Linked DNA regions of Diaphorobacter ruginosibacter. Each later gene encodes a partner of the first gene's protein in a complex. Links are inferred from orthologs where the notes say so. Each region holds a gene or a part of one and is shown on either strand. Other genes may lie near its edges.

What was found.
Region 2: the proteins of tldD (region 1) and pmbA are in contact, whole or in part, in a solved structure (PDB 5NJ9), measured with the Escherichia coli proteins. The link is inferred for Diaphorobacter ruginosibacter from one-to-one orthologs.

Annotation. Positions count from the first base shown.
Region 1 is NZ_CP060714.1:4,317,026-4,327,444, reverse strand. Bases 6,239-9,188 are described here. They hold tldD (metalloprotease TldD), read left to right. Parts: upstream 6,239-6,958; coding sequence 6,959-8,419; downstream 8,420-9,188. Other genes in these bases: H9K76_RS19580 (3-deoxy-7-phosphoheptulonate synthase), read left to right, coding at 9,170-9,188; rodA (rod shape-determining protein RodA), read left to right, coding at 6,239-6,886. In the rest of the region: aroE (shikimate dehydrogenase), read right to left, coding at 1-100; H9K76_RS19610 (energy transducer TonB), read right to left, coding at 173-1,033; H9K76_RS19605 (ribonuclease catalytic domain-containing protein), read right to left, coding at 1,030-3,138; H9K76_RS19600 (PglL family O-oligosaccharyltransferase), read left to right, coding at 3,322-4,956; H9K76_RS19595 (YqiA/YcfP family alpha/beta fold hydrolase), read right to left, coding at 5,008-5,592; more of rodA, read left to right, coding at 5,714-6,238; more of H9K76_RS19580, read left to right, coding at 9,189-10,291; H9K76_RS19575 (hypothetical protein), read left to right, coding at 10,354-10,419. UniProt on the Escherichia coli protein: Metalloprotease involved in CcdA degradation. Suppresses the inhibitory activity of the carbon storage regulator (CsrA).
Region 2 is NZ_CP060714.1:1,502,946-1,519,717, reverse strand. The notes cover bases 8,464-11,407. They hold pmbA (metalloprotease PmbA), read right to left. Parts: upstream 10,669-11,407; coding sequence 9,259-10,668; downstream 8,464-9,258. Other genes in these bases: yjgA (ribosome biogenesis factor YjgA), read left to right, coding at 10,762-11,407; H9K76_RS06870 (hypothetical protein), read left to right, coding at 8,795-9,208; H9K76_RS06875 (helix-turn-helix domain-containing protein), read left to right, coding at 8,464-8,685. Outside these bases: H9K76_RS06915 (MFS transporter), read right to left, coding at 1-1,096; H9K76_RS06910 (AraC family transcriptional regulator), read left to right, coding at 1,309-2,208; H9K76_RS06905 (LysR family transcriptional regulator), read right to left, coding at 2,205-3,119; H9K76_RS06900 (nucleobase:cation symporter-2 family protein), read left to right, coding at 3,249-4,634; H9K76_RS06895 (nucleoside deaminase), read left to right, coding at 4,654-5,154; H9K76_RS06890 (FCSD flavin-binding domain-containing protein), read right to left, coding at 5,174-6,466; H9K76_RS06885 (c-type cytochrome), read right to left, coding at 6,490-6,834; H9K76_RS06880 (hypothetical protein), read left to right, coding at 7,433-7,684; more of H9K76_RS06875, read left to right, coding at 7,864-8,463; more of yjgA, read left to right, coding at 11,408-11,418; mog (molybdopterin adenylyltransferase), read left to right, coding at 11,423-12,058; H9K76_RS06850 (choice-of-anchor U domain-containing protein), read right to left, coding at 12,166-15,375; H9K76_RS06845 (nitroreductase), read right to left, coding at 15,528-16,196; H9K76_RS06840 (methanobactin export MATE transporter MbnM), read right to left, coding at 16,423-16,772.

The DNA.
Region 1 (10,419 bases):
GCTCGCCGGTGAGTGCGGCGAAACGGGCGTGGATGGCCGGCGAGCGGCTGTGGGCGATGGGGTTGCCCATCACGCAGTAGTGGAGCTGCTTGTCCTGCATGTGGCTGTTCTTTCATGCGTCGCGTTCAGGAGAGGCAGGTGCTGCACCGGCTGCAGGCACCATGGACCACCCTCAGCGCAGGTCGGTTTCCAGGGTCTGGTCGCGCGTGAACTTGAAACGCGAGACCACGGCGATCTGGTCTGCCTTGGAGCGCATCGCGGGGCCGAAATGGCCGAACGGGCCCGAGGCGGTGGCGATGGCTTCGGCGCGGCGATCCAGCTGCTTGTTGCCCGAGGTCTGGGCGACCTCGGTGTCGAGCACGCGGCCGTCGTGGTTCACCGTGATGATCATGATGAGCTCGCCGTAGAGCTTCTTGCCGCCCGCTTCCGGGAAGTTCTCGGTGCCCTTGTCCTCGACCTTGCGGCGCAGCGCATCGTAGTAGACGGCGTACACCTCCTCGCGCGTGGCGGGGCTGATGTAGCGTTTCTTGGGGCGCGCGTTTTCCTCGTTGATGCGCTTCTCGATCTCGGCAAGCACCTTCAGGAGCTGCTTGCGCTTTTCCTCCTGCACCTGGTTGTCGGCGCTCTGCGCCTGCTTGCGCGGATCGGGCGGAGGCAGCTTGGCGAGTTCCTTGCGCAGCGTGGCGAGCAGCTGGGTCTGCTGCTCCATCATCGAATCCATCTTGCGCTGTGCTTCTTCCAGGTCGTCGCCGATCGAGGTGAGCGCCGAGTAGGGCAGCGGGCTCGTCGCGCGGCCGCTGGCGGCCTCGCCGCCGCCGGCCAGCGCGGACTGCGCCACGGCCTGTGCCTTGTCGGGCGCCTCGGTGGATTTGGCATTGACCAGGATGACCTCGAGCGGCGTGTCCTCGAACACGCGATTGAAGCTTTCCGGGTCGACAAAGCGCACCGACAGGACGGCGGCGTGCACCAGGATGGAGGCGCCGAGCGCCAGTTGAAGGACGCTGAAGCGCTGGAGGAAGGCAGGCAGTTTCACGGCGCCTGATTATCTTCGGTGTTGGCGCTTTTGGGCTTGCCTTGTGGCGCATCTGCCGCATCGTTTTCGTTGACATCCACGGCGATCGCGATAGGGCCTGCCACCGAGTCGTCATCGTCCTCGTCTTCGGTGACGTCGCCGTCGTCGCCGGCATCGTCCGGATCGTCGAGGCGCTGCAGCACCGTGCCATGGATGTCGAGCGTGATCTCATCGATCTCGCCCAGCCTCACCAGCGCGCGCGCGCCGCGCGGCAGGTTCTGCGCGCCGAGCACGGAGATCACCAGTGGCAGCGTATCGGCGCGCACAAGCATGTTGCCGGCGCCGTTGTCCTTGATGACGGTGGCCTCGATTTCGGTGATCTGGTTCTGCTCCAGGTACTTCAGCGTCCAGAAGCGCTCCATGCCGGCCTGGTAGCCGTTGTAGGCGCTGTAGGCCGCATCGAAGCTCGAGATGATCGAGAACAGGTCCGCGTCCTTCGGCTTGAACGGTGCGGCGAGCGCGGCCGTCTTGCCATGGCGCGCGCACGCGATGATCTGCCACTGGTTGACCAGGTCGACATAGCGGCGCAGCGGCGATGTGGACCACGCGTAGCACTTCACGCCGATCCCGGCATGGGGCTGAGCCTTGGTGCCCATGCGCACCTTCACGCCGGGCGCGAGGCTGTACTGGCTACGGTAGATGCCGGGCACGTTGTGATCGGCAAGCAGCTGGCCCCAGGTGCTGTTGGCGACGATGGCTGCCTCGGCGACGATCAGGTCCAGCGGCGCGCCGCGCTTGCGCGTGGTGATGCTCACGGTTTCGCTGCCGTTCGGTTCGGCGCCGCCGTTGCCTTCCAGGCGGAAGGTGTAGTCGGGGCGGTTGAAGGTTTCGGGCTTGCCGCGCACCACCTCGCGCTGCGCCTTGAGCTGGCGGGCCAGGCGGTACAGGAACGAGAGTTCGGCGCGGCGATCAAGCAGCTCCTGCGGCGTTCCTTCGACGGTGAGGGAGGCATCGCCCAGCCATTCCTCGGTCACGATGTGGTCGAGCCGGTCGTGGCGCAGGTTGACGGCGACCGGCACGCGCTCGAGCCGGGTTTCGGTGCCGGTGATCTCCAGCGTCTCCTCGTTGATGGTCACATACAGCGAGACGGCCGGATTGGCGCGGCCTTCGTCGAGCGTGTAGATCTGCACGACCTCGTCGGGCAGCATCGTGATCTTGTAGCCCGGCATGTAGACCGTGGACAGGCGTGCACGCCCCACGTGGTCGATGGCCGAGCCCGGGTCGATGGCAAGGCCGGGCGCCGCGATGTGGATGCCCAGCGTCACGGTGCCGGAGCCCAGGCCCTGCACCGAGAGCGCATCGTCGATCTCGGTGGTGGCCGAATCATCGATGGAATAGGCCTGCACGTTCGCCAGCGGCAGATCCTGCGGGGGCTGAGGCGCGGTGAGCGGCGGGAAGCCGGTTCCCTTGGGGAAGTTCTCGAACAGGAAACGCTTCCAGTGGAACTGGTAGGCCGAGTCGATCGCGCCCGCGGCCTGCAGCAGGTCCAGCGGCGCCTTGTGCGTGGCGCGGCTGGCTTCGACGACGGCCTTGTACTCGGGAGCGTTCTTGTCGGGCTTGAACAGGATTCTGTAGAGCTGGTCGCGGATCGGCTGCGGGCAGGTGCCCGCGGCAAGTTCGTCCGCCCAGGCGGTGATCTGTGCGGCGATCTGCTTCTTCTTCTCGATGGCGGCCAGCGCCTGCTGCAGGATCTCGGCCGGCGCCTTCTTGAAGCGGCCCTTGCCCGCGCGACGGAAATAGTGCGGAGCCTCATGGAGCGCCAGCAGCGCGGCGGCCTGCTCGGTGAGCGATGCGGATTCGGAGAAATAGTCGCGTGCCAGGTCGGCGAATCCGAACTCGTCCTCGGGAGCGAATTCCCAGGCGAGGTCGAGCTCGATCGCGGCCGCCAGCTCACGCGCCTTGGCGAGCAGCTCGGCGGGCGAGGGCTTCTCGAACTTCAGCAGGATGTTGGCGGCCTTGACCTTGACGCGTTTTCCAGAGTCCAGCTCGATCTGGGCCGAGCTTTCCGCTTCAGAGAGGATGCGGCCGGCCTGAAACTTGCCGGCTTCTTCGAATAGTGCATGCATGGCGCTATTTTCCCATGGCGCGCCGTCTCCCCCAGGTGGGCCGTGAGAACCAAAGGATTTAACGGCAGGATTTAACGAAGGGATTAGCCCGGGAATCACCCAGGGGCGACGCATGCGCCCGAAGGCCGCTTGCCCGTCTATGATGCAGGGCTTGTCGCATTGCGCACGAGCCTGCGTGCCCAAATGAAAGCAGTCACTCACGTTCTTGCCCTGGCCACCCAAAGTCTGGCCGTGGCGGTTCCATTTCTCTTCGCCTACACGCGCTCGCCGATGACCAATTTCTGGCCATTGGTGGCAAGCGCCATGTGCGGCTGGCTGATCGTCATGCTCTGCATCACGCGCGTCGATCGCCCGGCCGAACTGCGCGAGGACCTGGGGCGCTGCCTGTGCTGGGGCCTGATCCTGGCCGGTGCGCTGGCATCGGTGATCGGGCTGATCCAGTTCTTCAAGGGCGATGCGGGGCTGTCGCCATGGATCTACCAGTCCACACTGGGGCAGGCCATCGGCAACCTGCGCCAGCGCAACCAGCAGGCCACGCTCATCCTGATGAGCGCCTTGGCACTGTTGCTGTGGCTGCCCGCCTTGCTTTCGCCGAACGCGCGCCCGCTGCGTCCGCGCTGGGGACCCTTGCTGTCGATTCTGGCGGCCGCGGCGCCATGGGTCCTGGTGCTGCTGTCCATGGGCAGTGGCGTGACGGCGTCGCGCACCGGTGCCGTGGAGTGGCTGGCGCTGGTCGTGCTGCTGTGGTTCTGGCGCGCCAGTGTGGGGCGGCTGGCGCTGCTCATGGGCGTGGCCGGGCTGCTGGCCTATCTGCTGTCGGCCTGGCTGTTGCCCGAGCTGCTTCTGCGCTGGACCGGCGTGCAGATGGATGGCCTGTTCATGCGCGTGGCAGACACCTCGCATCGCTGCACCAGCCGGCTGACGCTGTGGTCGAACATGCTGTACCTGATCGAGCAGCGGCCATGGCTCGGATGGGGCTGGGGCGAGCTCGACTACGCGCACTACAGCACGCTTTTCCCGGGCGAGCGCTTCTGCGTGCTGCTCGACAATGCCCACAACCTGCCGCTGCACCTGGCCGTCGAGCTGGGCCTGCCCGCGGCAGGCGCCTTCTGCGTTCTGGTGATCTGGGCCGTGTGGCGCGGCAAGCCCTGGCGCGAGACCGACCCCGTGCGCCAGCTGGCATGGGGGGTGCTGGCCCTCATCGGCATGCACAGCATGCTGGAGTTCCCGCTCTGGTACGGTCCGTTCCAACTGGTGGCGGTGCTGTCCATTGCCATTCTCCTGCTGCCGCGCGGCGAGGCACAGCCGAGGCCGCGGACGGTGATCCGGGTGCAGGTGGCGCTGCTCACGGCCTGTGTGGCGTGGCTGGCGGGAGCGTTCATCATCGGCAACGATTTCCGCCGCATGGCGCAGCTGTACATCGATCCTCCGCATCGCCTCGCCCAGTGGCGCGACCTGACCGCGCGCGAGGTGAGCCAGACCACCGGCTTCTTCGTCAACCCGGCCGAGTTCGCCTGGCTCACCACCACGACGGTGAACGAGCAGAACGCCGTGCAGATGCATGCGATGGCGCGGCGCCTGCTGCACTATTCGCCCGAGCCGCGCGTGATCACGAAGTTGATCACCAGCGCGCAGTTGCTGGGCCTCCAGGCTGACGTGCAGGAGCAGACCCAGCTGCTCGAGCGGGCCTATCCCGATGCGAGCAAGACGTTCCGGGAACAGCAAGAGCAGCAAAAGCAGAAGGCGTCGGCGGCATCCCAGGCCGGCAGCAGTGCGAGCCAGGCCACACCCGAGGGCTCCGGCGTCGCGGGGTCCTGAGTTCAGTCGCGAAGCAAGAGGACGCAAAAGGAGGGCGCGCGCGCCCTCCCGTCACACCAGGTCGCAGAAGCGGATCACGTCGCCCACCTGCGAGGCGAAGCTGCTCAGTGCGTGGTCGCCGCCCTCCAGCACGTGCAGCTCGGCGTGCGGATAGCGCTCCACCATCTCGCGCCAGTCCAGCAGTTCGTCACCCTTGGCGATGACGGCCATTTCGGGTGCGGCGGGCGGCAGGTGGCGTACGTCCAGGGCCTTGAGCTCATCGACGAAGTGGGGCTGGAAATAGAAATGCTCGTTCGGGTTGTGCCACGCGGTCTGCTCGCCGATGTGCCGCTGCAGGTCGCGTGCGGGATTCACCGCGGGGTTGAGCATCACGCTGCGGCAGGTTTGGTGCTGCGCAAACCAGCTCGCATAAAAGCCTCCCAGAGACGAGCCGATCACGGCGGTTGTCGCGCGCGGCCAGTGGCTGGTGGCGCTCGCCACCATCGCCATCGCATCCCGGGGAGACGGCGGCAACTGGGGGCACCAGAAGTGCACGTCGGGATGATCCCGCTTCACGGCGGCTGCGGTCAGCTGCGCCTTGGCGGACTGGGGGGATGAACGGAATCCGTGCAGATAGAGCAGATGCGTCGTTGCCATGGGAAGAAAGGAACAGAAGAGGAGAGAGCGTCGTCGAGAGCGCTGTCGAGTTCGATGTCTTGGTGCCCGATTCTGCACCTCGTGCGCAGGGTTGTGCGCCGCGCGGGGATAATCGCCGCCCATGTCCGCCGTTTTCGACAAACCCACCGTTCTGCAGCGCATCCTGCCCATGTTGCGCGGGTTCGACTGGCCGCTCATTTTCCTGCTGTTGGTGCTCACCTCGATCGGGCTCACGGCGATGTATTCGTCGGGCTATGACCACGGGACGCGGTTTACCGACCATGGCCGCAACATCCTGCTGGCGGCGGGCATCCTCTTCTGCGTCTCGCAGGTGCCGCCCCAGAAGCTCATGGCGCTGGCCGTGCCGCTCTACACCTTGGGGGTGGCGCTGCTGGTGGCGGTAGCGTTGTTCGGCATCACCAAGAAAGGAGCACAGCGCTGGATCAACGTGGGTGTGGTGATCCAGCCCAGCGAACTGCTCAAGATCGCGACGCCGCTGATGCTGGCATGGTGGTTCCAGAAGCGCGAAGGGCAGCTGCGCGCGCTGGATTTCGTGGTGGCCGGGGTGCTGCTGATGATCCCCGTGGGGCTGATCATGAAGCAGCCCGACCTGGGCACCTCGCTGCTGGTGATGGCGGCAGGGCTCTCTGTGATCTTCTTCGCGGGACTGCCATGGCGGCTGGTGATTCCGCCGATGGTGATCGGTGCCATCGGCATCGTGCTGATCGTCTGGTTCGAGCCGCAACTGTGCGCGGACGGGGTGCGCTGGCCCGTGCTGCACGACTACCAGCAGCAGCGCATCTGCACGCTGCTCGACCCCACGCGCGACCCGCTGGGCAAGGGGTTTCACATCATCCAGGGCATGATCGCGATCGGCTCGGGCGGCGTCTGGGGCAAGGGCTTCATGGCGGGCACGCAGACGCACCTGGAATTCATTCCCGAACGTACGACCGATTTCATCTTCGCCGCCTTCTCCGAAGAGTTCGGGCTGGTGGGCAATATTGCGCTGATCGTGAGCTTCCTGCTGCTGGTGTGGCGCGGCCTGGCCATCGCGGTGGGCGCGACCACGCTGTTCGGGCGGCTGATGGCCGGCGCGGTGTCGATGATCTTCTTCACCTACGCCTTCGTGAACATGGGCATGGTCAGCGGCATCCTGCCGGTCGTGGGCGTGCCTCTGCCGTTCGTGAGCTACGGCGGTACGGCGATGGTCACGCTGGGCCTTGCGCTCGGCGTGCTGATGTCGGTCGCGCGGGCCCAGAACCAGCCGTCGCAGGCGCCGCAGGAGGCGGCATAGCCGCCCAGGTCGCTACAGCGCTCTTACGCACATGTTGCAGCAGGGAGATGAGGCTCTGCCTAAAATGGGCGAATGATCTCCCGCGAACCCACCATTGAACGTTTGGCCATCGCCCGGCAGCTGCTGCTGGAGCCGTTCGGCCTTGATGAGTCCCATCTGGCCCGTGCGCTGGCGGAAATCCGCGCGCACCAGGTGGACGATGCCGACCTGTACTTCCAGTACACGCGCAGCGAGGGCTGGAGCCTGGAGGAGGGCATCGTCAAGACCGGCTCGTTCAGCATCGACCAGGGCGTCGGCGTCCGTGCGGTGAGCGGCGAGAAGACGGCCTTTGCCTATTCCGACGATATTTCCGAAGCCTCGCTGCTCGACGCGGCACGCACCGTGCGCTCGATCGCCTCGGTTGCCAAGTCGGCCCGCACCCGGGTGGGTGCCCGCAAGATTGCCCAAAGCCGCTCGCTGTATCCCGAACTCGACCCCATCGCGACCATGGACAGCACGGCCAAGGTGCAGTTGCTTGAGCGCGCCGAGAAGCTGGCCCGCTCCAAGGACCCGCGCGTGGTCCAGGTCATGGCGGGCCTGGCCGGCGAATACGACGTGGTGCTGGTCGCGCGTGCGGATGGCACGCTGGCGGCCGACGTGCGCCCGCTGGTGCGCATGTCGATCACCGTGATCGCAGAACAGAACGGGCGCCGCGAGGTCGGCTCGGCCGGCGGCGGCGGTCGCTTCGGCCTGGCCTACTTCGATGACGAACTGGTCCACCAATACGTGAGCGAAGCCGTGAATGCGGCGCTTGTCAATCTCGAATCGCGTCCTGCACCTGCCGGCGAGATGACCGTGGTGCTCGGCCCCGGCTGGCCCGGCGTGCTGTTGCACGAAGCGGTCGGGCACGGCCTGGAGGGCGATTTCAACCGCAAGGGATCGAGCGCATTCAGCGGCCGCATCGGCGAGCGCGTGGCCGCCAAGGGCGTCACCGTGCTGGACGACGGCACCATCGCCGACCGCCGCGGCTCGCTCAATGTCGACGACGAAGGCCATGCCACGCAGAAGAACGTGCTGATCGAGGACGGCATCCTCAAGGGCTACATCCAGGATGCGATGAATGCGCGCCTGATGAAGACCAGGCCCACGGGCAACGGCCGACGCGAGAGCTACGCGCATATTCCGATGCCGCGCATGACCAATACCTACATGCTGGGTGGCGACAAGGACCCGCAGGAAATCGTCGCCTCCATCAAGAAGGGCCTGTATGCGACCAATTTCGGTGGTGGCCAGGTGGACATCACCAGCGGCAAGTTCGTGTTCTCCGCGAGCGAGGCCTACTGGGTGGAGAACGGCAAGATCCTGTATCCCGTGAAGGGCGCCACCATCGTGGGCAGCGGCCCCGAGTCGCTCAAGAAGGTCAGCATGATCGGCAACGACATGAAGCTCGATTCGGGCGTCGGCACCTGCGGCAAGGAAGGCCAGAGCGTCCCCGTGGGCGTGGGTCAGCCGACCATGCGCATCGAGGGCCTGACCGTGGGGGGCACGGCGTGACCAGAACAACCCCCTGAGGCGCTGCGCGCCTTCCCCCTTCTCTCGAACTGCTGCGCAGTTCGGGAAGGGGGACGCAGCCGGTGCGGCGGGGCGGCCCTTGCACGGCTGCCTGCGCATCAGGCCACGCCAGTTTCAAAGGGCGCGTCCAAAAAACGAGTAGTGGGCAGATACCACTCAATCCAATTCCAACGAAGCCCAAAGCACGAGCGCAGCGACGTGCCGAAAATTCCTCTTCCAGACTGACTCGCGGTGGCTGTCTGAACGGAGCGCGTAGCGCGCAGTGAGTTTTACCGCGTGACCCCGTATGCCAAGCGCATTTTTGGTGACTTTTTGGGCAAGACCAAAAAGTTACTGCCCCGCCGGGGGCACTCCCGGCCTCCGCCCTCAACCCAAGAATAGCGACCGCATCAAAGCCCCCGGCACCCATCATCACCCACCCCCGACACAGAGCACCCCGATCAGGCCCCACAGAGGCTGTTGCGAAATCGCCACCAAAATTCTTGGTTGCAGTGCATCAAAAAGTGCTACATTGAACCCCTATGCAAGTACGCAGCGCGTTTTACTTTTACTTTTGGTTCTCGTCCAAGGCGGATGAGAGGCCACTGCGCGCACGTTAAAGACTAGCAAGCAAGTTCTCCCAAAAAACCGCCGAAGCTGAAAAGCCCGGCGGTTTTTTGTTTTTCCAGTCCCCTTTTTTGCCACGTTTCCCTTTCAGACAGTCAACCCGAAATCCACGAGGACGCAATTCAAATGACGACTCAAGCAACTTCTTCCGCTGATGCCTGGTATCGCAACGTCGAAAAAACCAGCAGTACCGACGACAACCGCATCAAGGACATCACCATGTTGCCTCCTCCGGAGCATTTGATCCGCTTCTTCCCGATCCTCGGCACCGAAGTGGAATCGCTGATCACCAACACGCGCCAGAACATCCAGAGGATCATGTCGGGCGAGGATGACCGCCTGCTGGTCGTCATCGGCCCCTGCTCGATCCATGATCCGGCGGCCGCCATCGACTACGCGAAGAAGCTGCGGGTCGTGCGCGAGCAGTACAAGGACACGCTGGAGATCGTGATGCGGGTGTACTTCGAGAAGCCGCGCACCACGGTCGGCTGGAAGGGCCTGATCAACGATCCGTACCTGGATGGCAGCTACCGCATCGATGAAGGGCTGCGGATCGCGCGCCAGCTGCTCATCGACATCAACCGCCTGGGCATTCCGGCCGCCAGCGAGTTCCTAGACGTGATCTCGCCGCAGTACATCGGCGACCTGATCAGCTGGGGCGCGATCGGTGCGCGCACGACGGAAAGCCAGGTGCACCGCGAACTCGCATCGGGCATCTCGGCGCCGATCGGCTTCAAGAACGGCACGGACGGCAACATCCGCATCGCCACCGACGCGATCCAGTCGGCCAGCCGCGGCCACCACTTCCTGTCGGTGCACAAGAACGGCCAGGTCGCCATCGTGCACACCAGCGGTAACCAGGACTGCCACGTCATCCTGCGCGGCGGCAAGACGCCGAACTACGATGCGGAGCATGTGGCAGCGGCATGCAAGGACCTCGAGGCCGCAGGCCTGAAGCCCACGTTGATGGTCGACTGCAGTCATGCCAATTCCAGCAAGCAGCACGAGAAGCAGCGGGATGTGGCGCGTGATATCGGCGCCCAGATCGCGGGTGGCTCGAAGTCGGTCTTCGGCGTGATGATCGAGAGCCACCTCAATGCAGGCGCGCAGAAGTTCACCCCCGGCAAGGATTCGCCCGCCGCGCTCGAGTACGGCAAGAGCATCACCGACGCCTGCCTCGGCTGGGACGATTCGCTGGCGACGCTGGCCGAATTGTCGTCTTCCGTACAGACGCGCCGCGCAGCTTGATGGAAAATGGGGTGCATGGCGACATTCGCCCTGATTTTTCCATTCGGCAAAGGACCATCACCATGCGCAGCGAAGTGACCGTGACATTCAGCCCGGAACAGGAGTTCCGCTTCGATCTCGAAGGCGCG
Region 2 (16,772 bases), 2.8 Mb from region 1 along the record:
GCACCAGCACCGTGCAGAGCGTGAACCGCAGGCCGCGCGCATCGGAGAGCATGCCGAAGAGCGGCGCGACCATGCCGCCGATCGACATCGCCAGTCCCAGGGTCAGCCCGCTGGCCGTTGCCTGGTTGCGCGGCAGGTAGTCCTGGGCGAGTGTGACCTGTGCCGCAAAGGGCAGGAACAGCATCACCCCCAGGGCCAGCGTGCACAGCCATGCAAGTGCGGGCGTTCCGGCCAGCGCGAGGCCGGCCAGTGCGGGAATCGCCAGCAGATAGCCCGCACGGATGGAGCGCATGCGTCCCCACCGGTCGCCCACCCAGCCGCCCAGCAGCGTGCCCGCGGCGCCGGCGGCGGTGAACGTGGTGAGCGTTGCGGCGCCCTGAAACGATGTGCCGCCCAGCTCGCGCGTGACATACAGCGCAATCATCGAGATCACCGTGACATAGGGAATCGACCAGCCGACGATGACCGCGCACAGCAGCCAGAACGCGCGCCAGTCGTTGCGCGCCTGCGGCGCAACCCTGCGTGCGGCGGTGTTGCCGGCGGCGGACGCCGCCCGCGCGTCATGGCGCGTGCAGCCCCACCAGACCAGCAGCATGACAAGTGCCGGCGCAGCCAGCAACCAGCTGCGGCCGAGCATGCCGCCTCCGACGATCAGGGCCGCCAGCACCGGAGCGAAGGAGGCCCCCATCGTGCCCCCCACCGAAAACACGCTCATCGCCTTCTGCGACGTCCCGCCGGCCATCCGCGCGGCAACGGTCGCGGGCGGATGGAATGCGGCGATGCCGAGCCCGCAGAGCGCAGCGGCAAGCCAGCTCATCCAGTAGCTGCCGCTCATGCCCATCAGCATGAGTCCGAGCGCGGCCACACAGAAGCCAAGCGGCACCATCCAGGGCCTCGGCTCGCGGTCGGCGTACAGGCCGAACAGCGGCTGGATCACGCTGGACAGACCCGACGCCGCGAGCATCAGACCGCTCACCGCCGTATAGCTGTAGCCGCGTTCGAGCACCATGAACGGCAGCAGCGCGGGAACCAGCCCCTGGTAGAGATCGTTGACCGCGTGGGTCGAGGTGAGCAGTGCAAGGCGTGAGCGATTCATGGGCGCGCTCCTTTGGCGCAAGCGGATGCCGAGGGACTCGAAGGCATGGAAATTCCTTGTGACGGACGGATGGATGAATGAAAAGGTTGAACGGATGAACTTGAACGAACGCGTTCGATCGTAGAAATCACCCGGCCTGCATTCACACGAGGAAATCACATCAATCGTCGAGAAACTGACAAAATGCCCGTAACCCCTCCATCCACCCCGCCATGCCCGCCCGACAACGCCCATCCAGGCACACCGCCCTGCCCGGTGCCGCCATGCCACGCTCCGAGCCCGACCCGCTCGCGCACCCGCTGCACGGCGAACACACCTCCCATCCGGTGGTCGCCTACGCGTCGGACAACGAAGCGGACTCCTACATCGAGCCGCACAACCACAGGCGAGGCCAATTGCTCCATGCCACCACTGGCGTGATGCTGGTGCGCGCCGCGGAGGGCAGCTGGGTCGTTCCACCGGGCTGCGCCGTCTGGGTTCCTCCCGGTGTGGTGCACGACATCCGCATGGCATCGGGGCCCGTGGCCATGCGCACCGTGTTCGTCGAGCCCGACCTGCGCGCGGGCCAGCTGTGGGCGCACTGCCAGGTCATCCAGGTAACGCCACTGCTGCGCGAACTGGTGATTGCCGCGGTGGACCTGGATCTGGACTTTGCCCCGGGCGGCCGCGAGGAACGCCTGCTCACGCTGATCCTGGACGAAATCGAACGCGCCAGGCCGCTTGCGCTGCACGTGCCCATGCCGCAGCATCCGGCCCTGCTGCGCACATGCCGCAAATTCATCGAGGAACCGTCACAACCCGTCAGCGTCGAGGCCTGGGCCGAGGGACTGCACATGCATCCGCGCACGCTGGCGCGCCTGTTCGCGCGCGAGACCGGGCTGAACCTCGGCGCCTGGTGCAGGCAGGCGCGGCTGTTGCTCTCGGTGCCCATGCTTGCCGCCGGCGCCAGCGTGCTGCAGGCAGCGCTGGCACATGGCTACGACAGTCCGAGCGCATTCACCGCCGCGTTTCGCCACAGCTTCGGCCAAACCCCGAGCGCCCTGCAGCGCAGCGCGCGAGGAAGTGCGGTGGCACAGGATGCCATGCAGGGCCGTGATGGCGATCCGGCCTAGAACGCCGTCCACAGCCCCGCGCTGTCCTTCTCCCGCACCTTGAAGTTCGCCAGTTCGTTCTTCAGCCACAGGGCACCGGCCGACAGCCGCTGGCCCTTGTTCCACAACAGGTCCACGGCCACCAGCCAGTCGGTGTTGGGATAGGCCTCGAGGCGCAGTTCCACAAGCTGCCCCTCCTCCAGTTCGCGCAGGATCATGGTGCGCGGCAGCGTGGCCCAGCCGATGCCCGCCTTCACCATCTCCAGCATGGCCGTGTAGCTCACGGCACGCCAGCAGCGCGGGGCGGCCAGGTACTCGGAGCTCGGCAGGCGTTCGCCCAACGCGCTGAACGCCAGTCTCCGGTGCTTGCGCAGCTGCGCGAAGCTCACGCGCTGCGGAGCGGCCAGAGGGTGTTCGCGCGCCACCACATGCGACATCACCAACTTGCCCATCTGCACGAAACCGATGGAGCGCTCGTACTGCGGCTGCGAGAACGCCACGCCCAGTTGGACGCCGCCGTCATGCACCTGCGCACTCACGTCACCGTCGAGCGAGTTGCGGATGTCCAGGTCCACGAAGGGAAACTGCTGCGCAAATGCGAGCAGCAGCGGCATCAGCACGTTGTAGGGCACCTCGATGGCAAGCGTGATGCGCGCTTCGTTGGCCTCGCCCAGGCTCTGCGCATGGCCGTCCAGCAGCAGGCAGCTCTCCATCACATCGTGCGCCTCGCGCAGCAGGCGCCTGCCGCTCTCCGTCATCACGGGAACCTTGGTGCTGCGATCGAACAGCAGCACGTTCCAGTCCGCCTCCAGATTGGCGATCGCGGTGCTTACCGACGACTGCGTCCGCCCCATCTGCCGCGCGGCCTCCGAGAACGATCCGGCCTTGGCGATGGCCGCGAATATCTGCAACTGCTCCAGCGAATACGCCATTCACTTCCCCTTTGGTCGCCTGATCAATCCATCCAATTTATAGATGGATACCAATTTTGACAATAGATCCATCAGATCGATCATCCGCTCCGGGAAACAAGAACGAAGCCCAAGCACAGGAGACATCGCATGAACTCACCCACATCACCCACGCATCCGGTGGATGCCATACTCCCCTTGCAGCAGATGGCGAGCTTCGGCCTGCAGCACGTTCTGGTGCTCTATGCCGGCGCCGTGGCGGTGCCGCTGATCCTCGGCGCCGCATTGGGACTGAACCCCGAACAGGTGGTCCTGCTCATCAACGCCAACCTGCTCACCTCGGGCGTCGCCACGCTGATCCAGACGATCGGATTCTGGAAGTTCGGTGCGCGGCTGCCGCTGGTGCAGGCGTGTTCATTCATCGCGCTTGCCCCGATGATCATGATCGGCAAGGAATACGGCCTGCCCTATGTCTTCGGCGCCGTGATCGCGGGTGGAGCCATCACCATCGCCGTGGCGCCGCTCATCAGCCGCATGCTGCGCTACTTCCCGCCCGTGGTGATCGGCAGCCTGATTGCGGTGATCGGCATATCGCTGATGCCCGCCGCCGCGATCTGGCTTGGTGGCGGCAACCCGGATGCCCCGGACTTCGGGAGCGTCCCGAACCTGCTGCTCGGGCTCGTCACCATCGCCGTCACGCTGTTCATCTATGCCCGTTTCAAGGGCTTCGTCGGCAACGTCGCCGTGCTGCTCGGACTCATCGCCGGCACCGTGATCGCGGCGATCTTCGGCTACACCAACTTCAGCCAGATCTCGCAGGTGCCCTGGTTCGACCTGAGCCCGCCACTCGCCTTCGGCATGCCGCAATTCGGTGCCATGCCGGTGCTGATCATGACGCTCGCCATGATGGTCATCATGGCCGAGACCACCGGCAACTGCCTGGCCATCGGCCAGATCGTCGGCCGGCCCACCACCCAGCTCACGCTGGCCAATGCGTTCCGCGCCGACGGGCTGTCGACGATCCTTGGGGGCATCTTCAACAGCTTCCCCTACAACGCGTTCACGCAGAACACCGGGCTGATCGCGCTCTCCGGGATCAAGAGCCGGTACGTGGTCGCGGCCGCAGGCGCCATCATGATCCTGATGGGACTGTTCCCCAAGCTCGGAGCACTGATCGCCTCCGTGCCTCGGCCCGTGCTGGGCGGCTGCGCGATCGTGATGTTCGGAATGACCACCGTGGCCGGAATCCAGGAACTCTCGCGCGTGAAGTTCGACGGCACGAAGAACGCGATCGTCGTCGCCGTGTCGATCAGCGTGGGCGTCCTGCCGATGTCGTTTCCGTCGCTGTTTGCGCATTTCGCCGGACCGCTCAAGCTGATACTCGAAAGCGGGATCTTCCTGGCCGCCTTCACGGCCGTGGTGCTCAACCTCCTGCTCAACGGTGCGCACTCCGCCGATTCCATGCAGGCGGATGAAGCCCACGCGCATGACACCGCTCCCACCACCCATCCGAGCCTTCCAGGCTCGGCCCCATGATCCCGGAAAGGACACACCGATGAACGACAACAACACTGCGCTGAACACGCAGGAGCTGGATCTGCTGCGCAACGCCATTGCACTCTCCGCCGCATCGCGCGCGCATGGCCGCCACCCGTTCGCGGCCCTGGTGGCCAGAGCGAATGGAGAGATCGTCAGCACCGCCGAGAACAACTCGATGCCGCCCGAGGGCGACCCGACGCAACATGCCGAACTGGTGGCCGCCGCCCGCGCGGCCCGGCTGTTGCCGCCCGAGGAGCTGGCCGACTGCACGCTCTACACCAGCGCGGAGCCCTGCGCAATGTGCGCGGGAGCGGTCTACTGGACGGGCATCGGGCGCGTGGTCTACGCGCTGTCCGAACACAAGTTGCTGGGCCTGACGGGCGACCACCCCGAGAACCCGACGTTCTCGCTGCCCTGCCGCGAGGTGTTCGCCCGCGGGCAGCGCGATGTGCAGGTGATCGGCCCCCTGCTGGAAGATGAGGCGGCCGAGCCCCACCGGGGCTTCTGGTCGAAGTGACCCGGCCCGGCCGCGCCTGTCACATCAGGCTGTCGGCCCAGATGTTCTGCGCCCAGTTCCAGGCGTAGACGCCTTCGATATCGGACGGAGCGGCGGACACGCCGCCCGACCCGGGGACCGTCTTGTAGGTCTTGTCCTTGGCGTCGTAGAGATGGACCGATGCGACGTGGATCACCTGCTTGTCGCTGACGTAGCTGTAGCAGGTGTTGGTGAGCAGCGGCGTCTCGGCCACGGACAGGCCCGTGAGCTGCGCCACGACAGCGGCGGCAGCCACCTTCGCATGCGCATTGGCCATGTGCCCCGACTTTGGCATGCCGGGCGCGATCTGGATCGAATCGCCGATCACATGCACGTCCTTGGCCACGGTCGATTCAAAGGTCTGGTAGTCCACCAGGCACCAGCGCGCGTTCGCCGTGGCAAGGCCCGACTGCACCGCGATCGCACCCGCGCGCATCGGCGGCAGCACGTTGAGCACGTCGGCGCGCACGTCGTTCTGCACGTCGAACTTGACCGTATTGGCCTTGGCATCCACCGCCACGGCCTTGTGCTCCGGGCGGTACTCGATGATGCCCTTGTACTGCTCGGCCCAGTACTTCTTGAACAGCGGTCCCTTGGACGTGACATCCTGGTTCGCGTCGAGAATCAGCACCTTGGACTTGGGCTTGTGCTGCTTGAAGTAATGCGCCACCTGGCTTGCACGCTCGTAGGGGCCGGGTGGGCAGCGGTAGGGAGCCTCCGGGATGGCGATGGCATAGACGCCGCCATCGCGCATGGATTCGAGCTGCCGGCGCAGTGCCACCGTCTCGGGGCCGGCCTTCCATGCCTGCAGGATCGCGCCGCTGCGATTGGCGGCCTCGAGGCCCTCCACGCCGCTCCACATCAGGTCGATGCCCGGCGAGAGGATGAGCTTGTCATAGGGCAGCGACTGGCCGCCAGCGAGCTGGACCGTCTTCTTCTGCGGATCGATGGACTTCACCCAGTCCTTCACGCGGCGCACGCCGTGGCGCGACTCCAGCGCCGCGTAGCTCGTGGTCACGTCGGCGATCGACTTGCTGCCTCCCAGCACCAGGTTGGAGAGCGGGCAGGACACGAAACTGTCCTGTGGCTCCACCAGCGTCACATCGACGCGCTGGCTGGAAAGCAGCCGCACATACTTGGCCGCCGTGGCTCCGCCGAAACCACCGCCTACCACGACCACACGGGCCTTGGCACCGCCGACCGCCGCGGACTGGCCCGCGCATCCGCTCAGGGCACCCAGGGTTCCCAGGGCGCCCACCGAAGCCGACGCCTTCAAGAGATCACGTCTTTGCATGATGATGTCCTCCAGTTGTTCCTTCAGGGTTTCTGGGCGGCGAAGTAATCCGCCAGCGTCTTGATCTGTTCATCGCTCAGCCCCTTGGCCAGCTGATGCATCACCGTGGAATCGGGGCGCTTGCCCGCCTTGGCCTCGGTGAGTGCGGCGATCATCCGGTCGGCGGGCATGCCTGCCAGCACGGCCAGCGCCGAGCCGGAGACCGCCTTCCCGTCGGTGCCGTGGCAGGCAGCGCAATTGGCCGCCAGTTGCCGCACATGCAGTGCGCGCGACGCATCGGCATTGCCGGCCTGCGCCATCGACGCTCCAGCGCCAAACAGCACGGTCAGGCCGACCGCACCGAGCGAGAGGGTTCGGATCAGTTTCATGGTGGGGCTCCCTTGTCGTCATCGGAGGACTGGCGCACATGCGCTCGATGCCACCGAAGAGCTTTCAATGTAGGAAGCGCCGCACGCGCATGATTAGGGGTTAACCCCTGTTTTCAGCTTCGAGCGATCAGGAACGCGCCCCATCCCGCACCCAGCGCCGGACATCCACCCCCACCCGCCGTGCCATGCACTGGATCCATCGCCTGGCTGTCTCCTTTTTGCTACTTAATCCCCTGATTTCGATCGTACTTCGCTCATTTTTTCAGGCCCTCGCTTGCACCTTTGCGCCAGCACGATCCACAATCGCGCCTTGCCCTGTAGTGCCAGTCCATCGTTCGGCCGGCACGCAGTCGCAGCACAGCCTCCGGCCCGCCATTGCGGAAGATCCCGCTGCTGCACCAGCACCCGACGTTCCTGTTCCGGGAGATGCCCATGACCTTGTTCCTGATCCACACCACTCAACCCTGACGCGCCTCCATCCGCACCGGCTGGCCCCGCGCGTCGCATGAACTTTCATTCATCGGTCGCGTAACTGCCTGCTCGGGAGCACAAGGCCCGCAGCCGTGCGTTCGCACCTGCCGGTTTTCACGGAGCGCACATGAGTGCAAAAACCTTCTCGCGCGATTTCGCGCTGGGACAAACCAAGAAACTTCGCCGCATGCGCCAGCCCCTGGTCATGCAGCTTCCACCACCCACGCCGCGCAACCACGTGGCGCATGCACTGACCCTGCGTGCGTCCTCGGGCGCCGCGGGCAAGCACATCCGCAGCCAGGGCGCGCAGCGCCGTGCGGACAAGGTGGCACTGCGAAAGCAGACGGCGGACATTCGCAGCCTGAAGAACCAGGACTGAGGCAACAACAGGAATACATGGAAACCATGACAACAACTTTCGGCCATCCCGTGCAGGAAGCTGCGGACGACGCAGCCTCTCCACACCCGTTGAGCATGCGGCCTGGGAGCAGTTCGCCCGTGCGCAGTTGCCAGACAGTTGCCAGGCCCGGGCGGCGAAGCTGCGATAGAGTCGGACGCATGAACGCCCTTCACACGGATACCGCGCACGCCGCGCCATCGGTTGGCCACCTCGTGCGCGACTGGCGCCAGCGGCGACGCCTGAGCCAGATGGAGCTCGCGCTCGATGCCGGGCTGTCCACCCGGCACCTGAGCTTCATCGAGACCGGCCGGTCGCGGCCCAGCGCCGAGTTGCTGATGGCGGTGGCGCACCGGCTTGACGTGCCGCTTCGCGAGCGCAACACCATGCTGCTGGCCGCGGGCTACGCACCGCGCTATGCGCAGCGCAATCTCCAGTCGCCCGACATGCGCCCCGTGCACGAGGCGCTCACGCGCCTGCTCGATGCGCACCAGCCCTATCCCGCGCTGGTGCTCGACAGGCACTGGAACGTGGTGCTAGCCAATCGTGCGGCGATGGCGCTGGCGGCGATGCTGCCCGCTGCGCTGCGCGAGCCCACGCTCAACATCTATCGCGCCTCGCTGCATCCGGATGGCCTCGCCCGCTACACCCGCAACCTGCAGGACTGGGCGCAGCACCTGCTGGCGAACCTGCGCCGCTCCATCGACAGCAGCGGCGACCCCGCGCTGCTGGCGCTGGAGGCCGAGGTGCTGGCCTACCCGTGCCTGAAGGACGCGCCGCGCCAGATTTCCGCCCCTGCGGAGCCGCAGCCGCTGCTCGTGCCCTGCCTGCTGGATCTGCCGGAAGTCAGCCTCTCGCTGTTCACCACGGTCACGAGCTTCGGCACGCCCCGGGACGTGACCCTGCAGGAGCTCTGCGTGGAAATGTTCTATCCGGCCGATGCGGCCAGCGAGCGCGCGCTGCGGGCGATGGCGGACCAGTAGCCGTCTCATCGAGCGCCGTCGCATGACCTCCGAGGTAATCGACGGAAAGCGCCGCCATTCCTAAAGTGACTCCTGACCCGGGCATGTTGCCCGCTTTCAAGGAGATCCCATGTCGAACATTGCCAATCATCCGGGCCTCAAGACCATCCTGCGGCTCGACGCCGTCACCTGCGCGGCCGTCGCTGCTCTGCAACTCGCGCTGCCGGGGCAGCTCCATGCCTGGCTCGGCATCGCCCCCGCCCTGCTGATCGGCAGCGCGGTATTCCTCCTGGCCTATGTAGCGCTGCTGCTCGTGATGGCCCGCGCCGGGAGCCTCTGGAACTGGCTGCTGCAATGCGTCGTGATCGGCAACGTGGGCTGGGGCATCGGCTGCCTGGTCCTCGCGCTGGCACTGCCCGGCACCACGGCGCTGGGCAAGGGCTATCTGGCCGTTCAGGCCCTCTGCGTGTTCGTGATCGCTGCCTGGCAGTGGCGCGCCGGTCTTCAGGGCCGCCCGTCCTTTCCAGCGGCCCGGCACGCCTGAGAAGCCCGGGAATCCAGCAGGGCCGGCGCGCAGCCGGCCCGGGCATGCCGTCAGCTTCCGGCGACCTTCATCCTGTCGATGAGTACCGATCCCACGGTCTTCGCCCCGTAGTTGTAGGCATCCGCGCCGACCGCAACGATGCCGGCAAACATGTCCTTGAGGTTGCCCGCGATGGTGATTTCCTGCACCGGGAAGGCAATCTTGCCGTTCTCCACCCAGAAGCCGCTGGCGCCGCGCGAGTAGTCGCCGGTCACGTAGTTCACGCCCTGACCCATCAGTTCGATCACGAACAAGCCGGTTCCCAGCTTCTTCAGCATGGCGTCGAGATCGTCTCCCGCATGCGTGAGGCGCGACGTGAGTGCCAGATTGTGCGACCCGCCGGCATTGCCGGTGGTCTTCATGCCCAGCTTGCGGGCCGAGTAGCTGGAGAGGAAATAGCCCTCCACGCGGCCTGCATCGACGACCTTGCGGGCCTGTACGCGCACGCCCTCGTCGTCATACGGCGAGCTGCCCTTGCCACCCCGGATGAACGGGTCCTCGGCAATGTCGATGTGGGCAGGGAAGATGTCCTTGCCCAGCGAATCGACCAGGAAGCTGCTCTTGCGGTACAGCGCACCGCCGCTCACGGCCTGCACGAAGCCTCCCAGCAAGCCGGCGGCCGCGGGCGACTCGAACAGCACCGGGCACTCGGTGGTGCGGACCTTGCGGCTGCCCAGGCGGCTCAGGGCGCGCTCGGCGGCGTAGCGGCCAATGACGGCGGGCGCCGCCAGGTCGCCCGCGCTGCGCATGGAGCTGTACCACGCATCCCGCTGCATTTCGGCATTCCGCCCCGGCAGCGCTGCGATCGGCGCAACCGACACGCTGTGGCGCGAACTGGCGTAGCCGCCCCGGAAACCGCGCGTGTGGGCACTGAAGAACTGGCTCTGCTGGGCCGAGACCCCCGCGCCCTCGCTGTTGGTGATGCGCCGGCTGGTGGCGAACGCAGCCGCCTCGCACTCCAGCGCCAGGCGCGCAGCCTCCTCGCTGCTCACGTCCCAGGGGTGGAACAAGTCCAGGTCGCGGTGGCTGCCCTCGGGGGCAATATCCTCTGCATCCGGAAGGCCGGCCACCGGGTCTTCTGCAGTGAAGCGGGCAATGTCGTAAGCTGCCTGCACCGTGCGCTCCACCGCCTGTGCGGAGAAATCCGACGTGCTGGCGTTGCCGCGCCGATGGCCGATGTAGACGGTCACGCCCAGCGACTTGTCGCGATTGCGCTCCACCGTCTCCAGTTCACCTTTTCGCACGCTCACGCTCAATCCGCAGGCTTCCGAGGCATCGGCACCGGCGTCCGTTGCGCCCAGCTTCTTGGCATGGGCCAGCGCCTGGTCAACCAGGTCCGCAAAGAAATCTCGGGTGTAGCTGAAGCCGCTTTCGGGTTGAGACCCTGCGGCGCTCTTGGCGTTGGAAGGTGATTTTTTCATATCGGCGGCTATGATACTTGCCACTTTGAGCCCCTGCCGGGCGCATGTCCGAATCCATGCGCGACGCTTCGGGGCCCGCTACAGACCACTTTCATGTCACGCAAACCCAAAAAAGGCTATTTTGTTCGCGGTCAGTTCGTTGCCGAAGGCAGCGAGCTCGACCTGCAGCTGAAAGCCGAACTCAAGGGAACCGAAGGTTCCACCAAGACCGATCTCAAGCGCGAGAGCGATGAGCTCCAGGACCTGGGCGCCGAGCTGCTCACCCTGCGCACCGACCTTTTCAACCGACTGAGCCTGCCGGAGAAGCTGCAGGAGGCGCTGGCCGAGGCCAAGCGCATCACCAACTTCGAAGGCAAGCGCCGCCAGATGCAGTACGTCGGCAAGCTCATGCGCAAGCTCGAGGATGCCGAGGTGCAGGCCGTGCGCGCCGCACTCGACGAACAGCGCAACGGCTCCGCCGCCGAGAAGCTCCAGCTGCACCTGGCCGAGCAGTGGCGCGACCGCCTGATAGCGCACGAGGAATCCCTTGCCATCTGGCTCGACCAGTTCCCGCGCACCGACATCCAGCAGATCCGCGCGCTGATCCGCCAGGCCCGCAAGGACGCCCCCGCCCAGGACAAGGCCGCCGAATCGCAAGGCCTTGCGCCACGCAAGGGCCGCGCCTACCGCGAGCTGTTCCAGCTGGTGCGCGAGCAACTGGACAACGCGGCAGAAGAAGCCAACACCGAATCACGCGAAGACGACGCCTGACCTCATGACGACCACATCCTCCACCGACACGTCCGCTCTGCCCGCCCTGCCAGCCACGCCCGAGCGCGTGAAGATCGGCGTGGTGTCGATCAGCGACCGCGCGAGCTCCGGGGTCTATGTCGACAAGGGACTGCCTGCGCTGAAGGAATGGCTTGGGGCCGCGCTGCACAACCCGATCGACTTCGTGGAGCGCCTGATTCCCGACGAACAGGACGGCATCAGCGCCGCGTTGATCGACCTGGTGGATGCCGGCTGTTCGCTGGTGCTCACCACCGGCGGCACCGGCCCGGCCCCGCGCGACGTGACGCCCGAGGCGACGCTCGCCGTGGCCGACAAGGAGATGCCGGGCTTCGGCGAGCAGATGCGCCAGATCAGCCTCGCCTTCGTGCCCACCGCGATCCTGTCGCGCCAGGTCGCCGTCATCCGCGGCAAGAGCCTGATCATCAACCTGCCCGGCCAGCCCAAGGCCATCGCCGAGACGCTGCAGGGCCTGAAGGCCGCCGACGGCACGCAGAAGGTCAACGGCATCTTTGCCGCCGTGCCGTATTGCATCGACCTGATCGGCGGCCCCTACCTCGAGACCCGGGACGAGGTCTGCAAGGGGTTCCGCCCGAAAACAGCGATTCGCACACGCGCCTGAACTGCTTTCTGGAAGTGCCCCTCCCCCAAAAGCCGCTGCAGCCCCCTGCAGCGGCTTTTCTGTTCACGGCTCATGGCACGGAGGAAAGTGCCCTAAGGCCAGGCGGATCAGCCTCGCAACACTCCCTTGCGGCGGCGCGAGCGCATCCAGGCCAGCGCACCCACGGCCCATGACAGGCCCACGACGGCGCCCGCCCCCAGCGACGGGACCGGCGTCGCGGTGCCCACGGGCGGAGCCGCCTTCGTCACGCCCACGCCGCCCGGATCGACGATGGAGCCATTGGCCTGCAGGTCGTTGTCGCCATCCTCGCCATCGGTCAGCGTGAGCACCACCTTGTTGCCGCTGATCGTGGCATTCGGATACTCGTACCAGTGCGGCTGGGCATGGCTCCGGGTCTTGCCGAACTTGTAGTACCTGGCATTCGCCGGCAGTGCCTCGGGATAGGTCAGCTCGACCACGGCCTGCCGGCCCGCCTCGCCACCGCGCACCGTGAAGCTGGTCACGCCGAACGGGAAGCTCACGTTATCGGGCGCGCCCGTCGCAGCGGCCACCGACAGGGCAGCACCCGCATCGAATGCCCACAGCCCCGAGCCGCCGCCGCTCACCGTCGCCTGCAGGACGCCGCTCTTGCCGACGGCGGCCAGCGAGGCCTCGGCGGGCAGCGGCACGAAGGTGAAGTTCACCGTGCAGCGGCCGCTGATGATGCCCGTGGTGTAGACCGTGCGGTCGTCATTCCACGTGCCCGCCGGGCAATCGCCCGCAGGCAGTGCGCCGGTCACGGCATAGCCCGGCTGCGCCGTGACGGTGCAGGCGCTGGCCTGTCCGGGCACCGCGCTGCCGCATGCCACCTTGCCGCCGCTGGCCGAGTTGGCGTTGCCCAGCACGTTGCCCTCGCCGTCGCCCACCACCAGTGTGACGGGCCTGGAGACGATCACATAGCTGTGGGTGCCGTCGCCCATCTTGTAGCGGTAGCCGGGCAGCACGATGGCCGTTCCCGCGCTGGTGAAGCGGATCGCGCCATCGCTCGGAGCCTCGGCCTGGGCCGTGCCGCCCAGCAGCACAAGCTCGTTGGCGCGGGCCTGGATCGTCTCACCGACCTGCGTGGTCAGGTTCACGCTCAGCGACGTCGGTTCGTTCAGCGCAATCTTCCCGGGCAGCGCCGCAGGGGATATCTCCACCGGAAAGTCCGATGCCCACTTGGCATAGTCCGTGGTGAGGCCGTTCGTACCCCAGCTGTAGAACTTGTAGAAGTCGTTCGAATTGTTGAGCGTCCATGGCCAGAACGTGGTGCCGCGGTGCTTGGCCGCCTCCATCGTGGCGCGCGCAAGGCCGCCGTACGAAGGGTTGAACGTGGAGTTGTTGGCCTGCGTGTCGTTGAGGATCGTGCGCACGTCGTTGAGCACGTTGCCCGACCCGGCGGCACCGCCGAGAAAGCCGAGCGCGAGCTCCGGGATCTCCGAGGTGCTGAGCTTCATCTGCGCGGGCAGGAACGAGATCGCGATCGACTGGTCGGCCACGTCCTCCTCGGCCATCTCCTTCTTCAGCTGCGTCACCACGGCGGGCGTCGCGCTCTTGATCTCGATGAAATGGGTGATCGGCTTGTCCTTGAATGCCCGGAAGTACTCGCGCATCGTCGGCACCTGCCAGCCCTTGGTCTTGGACCTCAGTTCCTTCACCTGTGCAAGCGTCATGGCCTCGATACGGCCCGTGCCGCCCGTCATCGTGCGGTCGACCGTTTCGTCATGCATGATGACGAGATGGCCGTCGGTGGTGATGTAGATGTCGTTTTCCACGGCATCGGCGCCTGCGGCCACGGCGGCCTTGGCTCCCTCGAGCGTGTTCTCGTCGTTTTCGCCGCCTGCCGGCATGCCGCGATGGCCGACGACCAGCGGCTTGCGCAGCAGGGTATTGGCCGGCAACCGGCGCATGACGTCCGCAAACACCGTGCTGTCGCTGGCCACCACGCCGTTCACGCCCGTGGTCAGCACCTGTGCCGCCTGCTCTGCGGTCGTCGCATCGGACTGCGCCCACACGGTGACCAGCAGGCGCTGCAGATGCGCGACGAATTCGCGCTGAACCAGATGCGCCGGCAGCAGTGCGATCTTCGCGCCCGCGCGGTTCGTGTCTCCACTGATCTTGAGCAGCGACTCGTTGCCGCCCGAGAGCCCCGCCGCGGAGAAATCGACGGCGGTGCGAATGCCGGGCAGTTGCCTGCGCGCATAGCTCAGCACCTGCACGTCGCTGGACAGGAAGGTGATGTCGGAGAGCGCATGCACGTCATTGGAGAACGCGAGCAAGGCGTCGACGGTCGCCTTGTCCTGGATGCGCACGACGGGAACGGTCACGCGCCTGGCCTGCGCGAACAGGTCCCTGAGCGTGCCGAGGCTGCGGCCATCGGCGCTGGCGAGGTTGAGCGCGCTGTCCAGGGTGAACAGCGAGTTGCTCGAGCCGTCGCCCTCGCTGGACGCAAGCGTCGACATCGACCGCACCAGGGTCGGAGCCATCGAGGCGGCGGTTCCCGTTTCCTGCACCGCCACCGGCATGTCGAGCTCGGGCAGCGGTGTGAGCTGCTCGGTCACCTTGTAGCTCTTCACGCGCATCCTGGTACCTGCGGTCTGCATGCCGACGCCGCCCTTCTCCAGGCCGGCATGGATGGTGGTGTCCTGCTGAAGGACACCATTGAGATACTGGCGGACGCGGTCGCCATGCACGATCACCGTGGCGGTATAGGTTCTGGTGCTGTCGATCTTCTCGGTGAATGCCTTCTTGTCCGGTACCTGCCACCCGCCGCTGCGGCGCACGGCGAATTCGGTCCCGTTGGCCAGCATCGCGTTCTGGCGGATCGCGAACTGGTGATAGGGCTCATAGTTGGGCGTGTTCGCCTGTGGCGAGGTACGGTACATGATGCTCGCCCAGCGGCCGTCGTTGTTGACGGCATCCATCGTGAAATCCATGTCCACGCGGTAGTTCGACAGGCTTTCGAGCTCCGCCGGCAGGATCACCGCCGTCATGTTGGTGGAATCCTTGGTACCGTCGATGATCAGGTTGCCGGTGGCGGGGTCGATGCCGACCGTACCCTTGTTCCAGGCGGGAGTGCGCCAGCCCGCCGGAAGCGCTGTCGCCAACTTGTCGCTGAATACTTCGTTGGCATATACCTTGCCATTCGCATCGGCCTTCAGCAGCCTGGCGTCCAGCGCCATCCGTGCCTTGGCGGGGCTGCCCGCCTTCAGTGGCACCATCTCGGTTGCCGCCTGGGTGCTTGCCATCGAACAGGCGAGCAGCGTTGCCATCGCTGCCGCCAGAGTAGTCTGTCGCATTTCTATGCCCTCGTTGAAAACGGGCGAGTCTTTCAACCGGGTGTGACAACGTTGTTATCAATTCATGAATACGGCTGTCACAGGTCCGCTTTCCACGGATCGGAATACCGGCCGCACCTCCAACATGGCTTCCAACAGGGCTTCACGCAGCCTCAGCCGAAGCCGCGCAGGTCGGCCCATTCCTCGAAGGGCGCACGGTCGGCGCGCAGCGTGTTGATCGGAGCCTCCGTGTCCTCGTAACCCAGCGCAACGCCGTAGGCCACGCGATAGGGTTGCGGCACCTGCAGCACCTGCTCCACCGTGTCGCGGAAGCGGCGCCAGTAGCCTTGCGGGCAGGTCGCCATGCCGCGCTCCGTCGCCAGCAGCATGAACGACTGCAGGTAGATACCCAGGTCGAGCCACTGCGCATAGCCCATGCGTTCGTCCACCTGCACGATCACGCCCACCGGGGCGCCGAAGAACAGGCCGTTCCTTGCCAGTTGCTCCAGGCGAGCGGCTTTGTTGTCGCGTGGAATGTCGATGGTCCTGTACAGGTCCTCACCGTTCTTGAAACGGCGCGAGCGGTAGGGATCCCACAGGCTCGGCGGATACGACATGTGCGGCACTTCGCTGTCGTCGGCGGGCTGCGCCGTGGCGACGGCGTCGGTCAGTTCCCGAAGCGGCTCCCCCGCCAGCGCCGTCACGCGCCAGGGCTGCAGGTTGCCGCCGGACGCGGACAGCGCCGCGTCGGCGATGAGCTTCTGGACATCCTCCGCGGAGGGTATACGGGACTGGAAGGCGCGCACCGAGCGGCGCTCCTTCATGGCCTGACTGACGTTCATGGACTGCTTCCTTATGCAATGGATACGGACACGCGCCGGAAAATAGCGGTGTCGCCTGATTTCTGTCGGCACCGAATTTCGTTGCATCCGCGCATTTGGGATGTCTCTATGGCGACAACTCCCACGCCTACCCATCGCCTGCCCTTGCTCCAGTGCAGAAGAGCCCAGGCCGACACATCAGGGTTCTATACGCCGCCAATGGCGTGCAGCATGGGGTGCGGACGAGTCAACGGCTTGCCGGCGCGGAGAAGGCCGGATTCGTCACGAAGGCGGTATCTGTCAGCGTCTTGAGAAAGGCGACGAGATCGGCCTTGTCGGTGGCATCGAGGCGGATCTGCGAGATACGTTCGTCCTTGTAGGGATTGAGCCTGCCGTCACCGGCATACAGGCCGTTGCCCACCTCCCGCCCGCCCGCGGCATAGAAATCGAGCACGGCCTCGAGCGTGCCTATGCTCCCGTCGTGCATGTAGGGTGCCGTGAGTTCGATGTTGCGCAGGCTCGCGGCGCGGAATCGGCCCATGTCCTGCGCCTGCCCCGTGATCTCGAACACGCCCCGATTCGGTTCGGGATACGCAC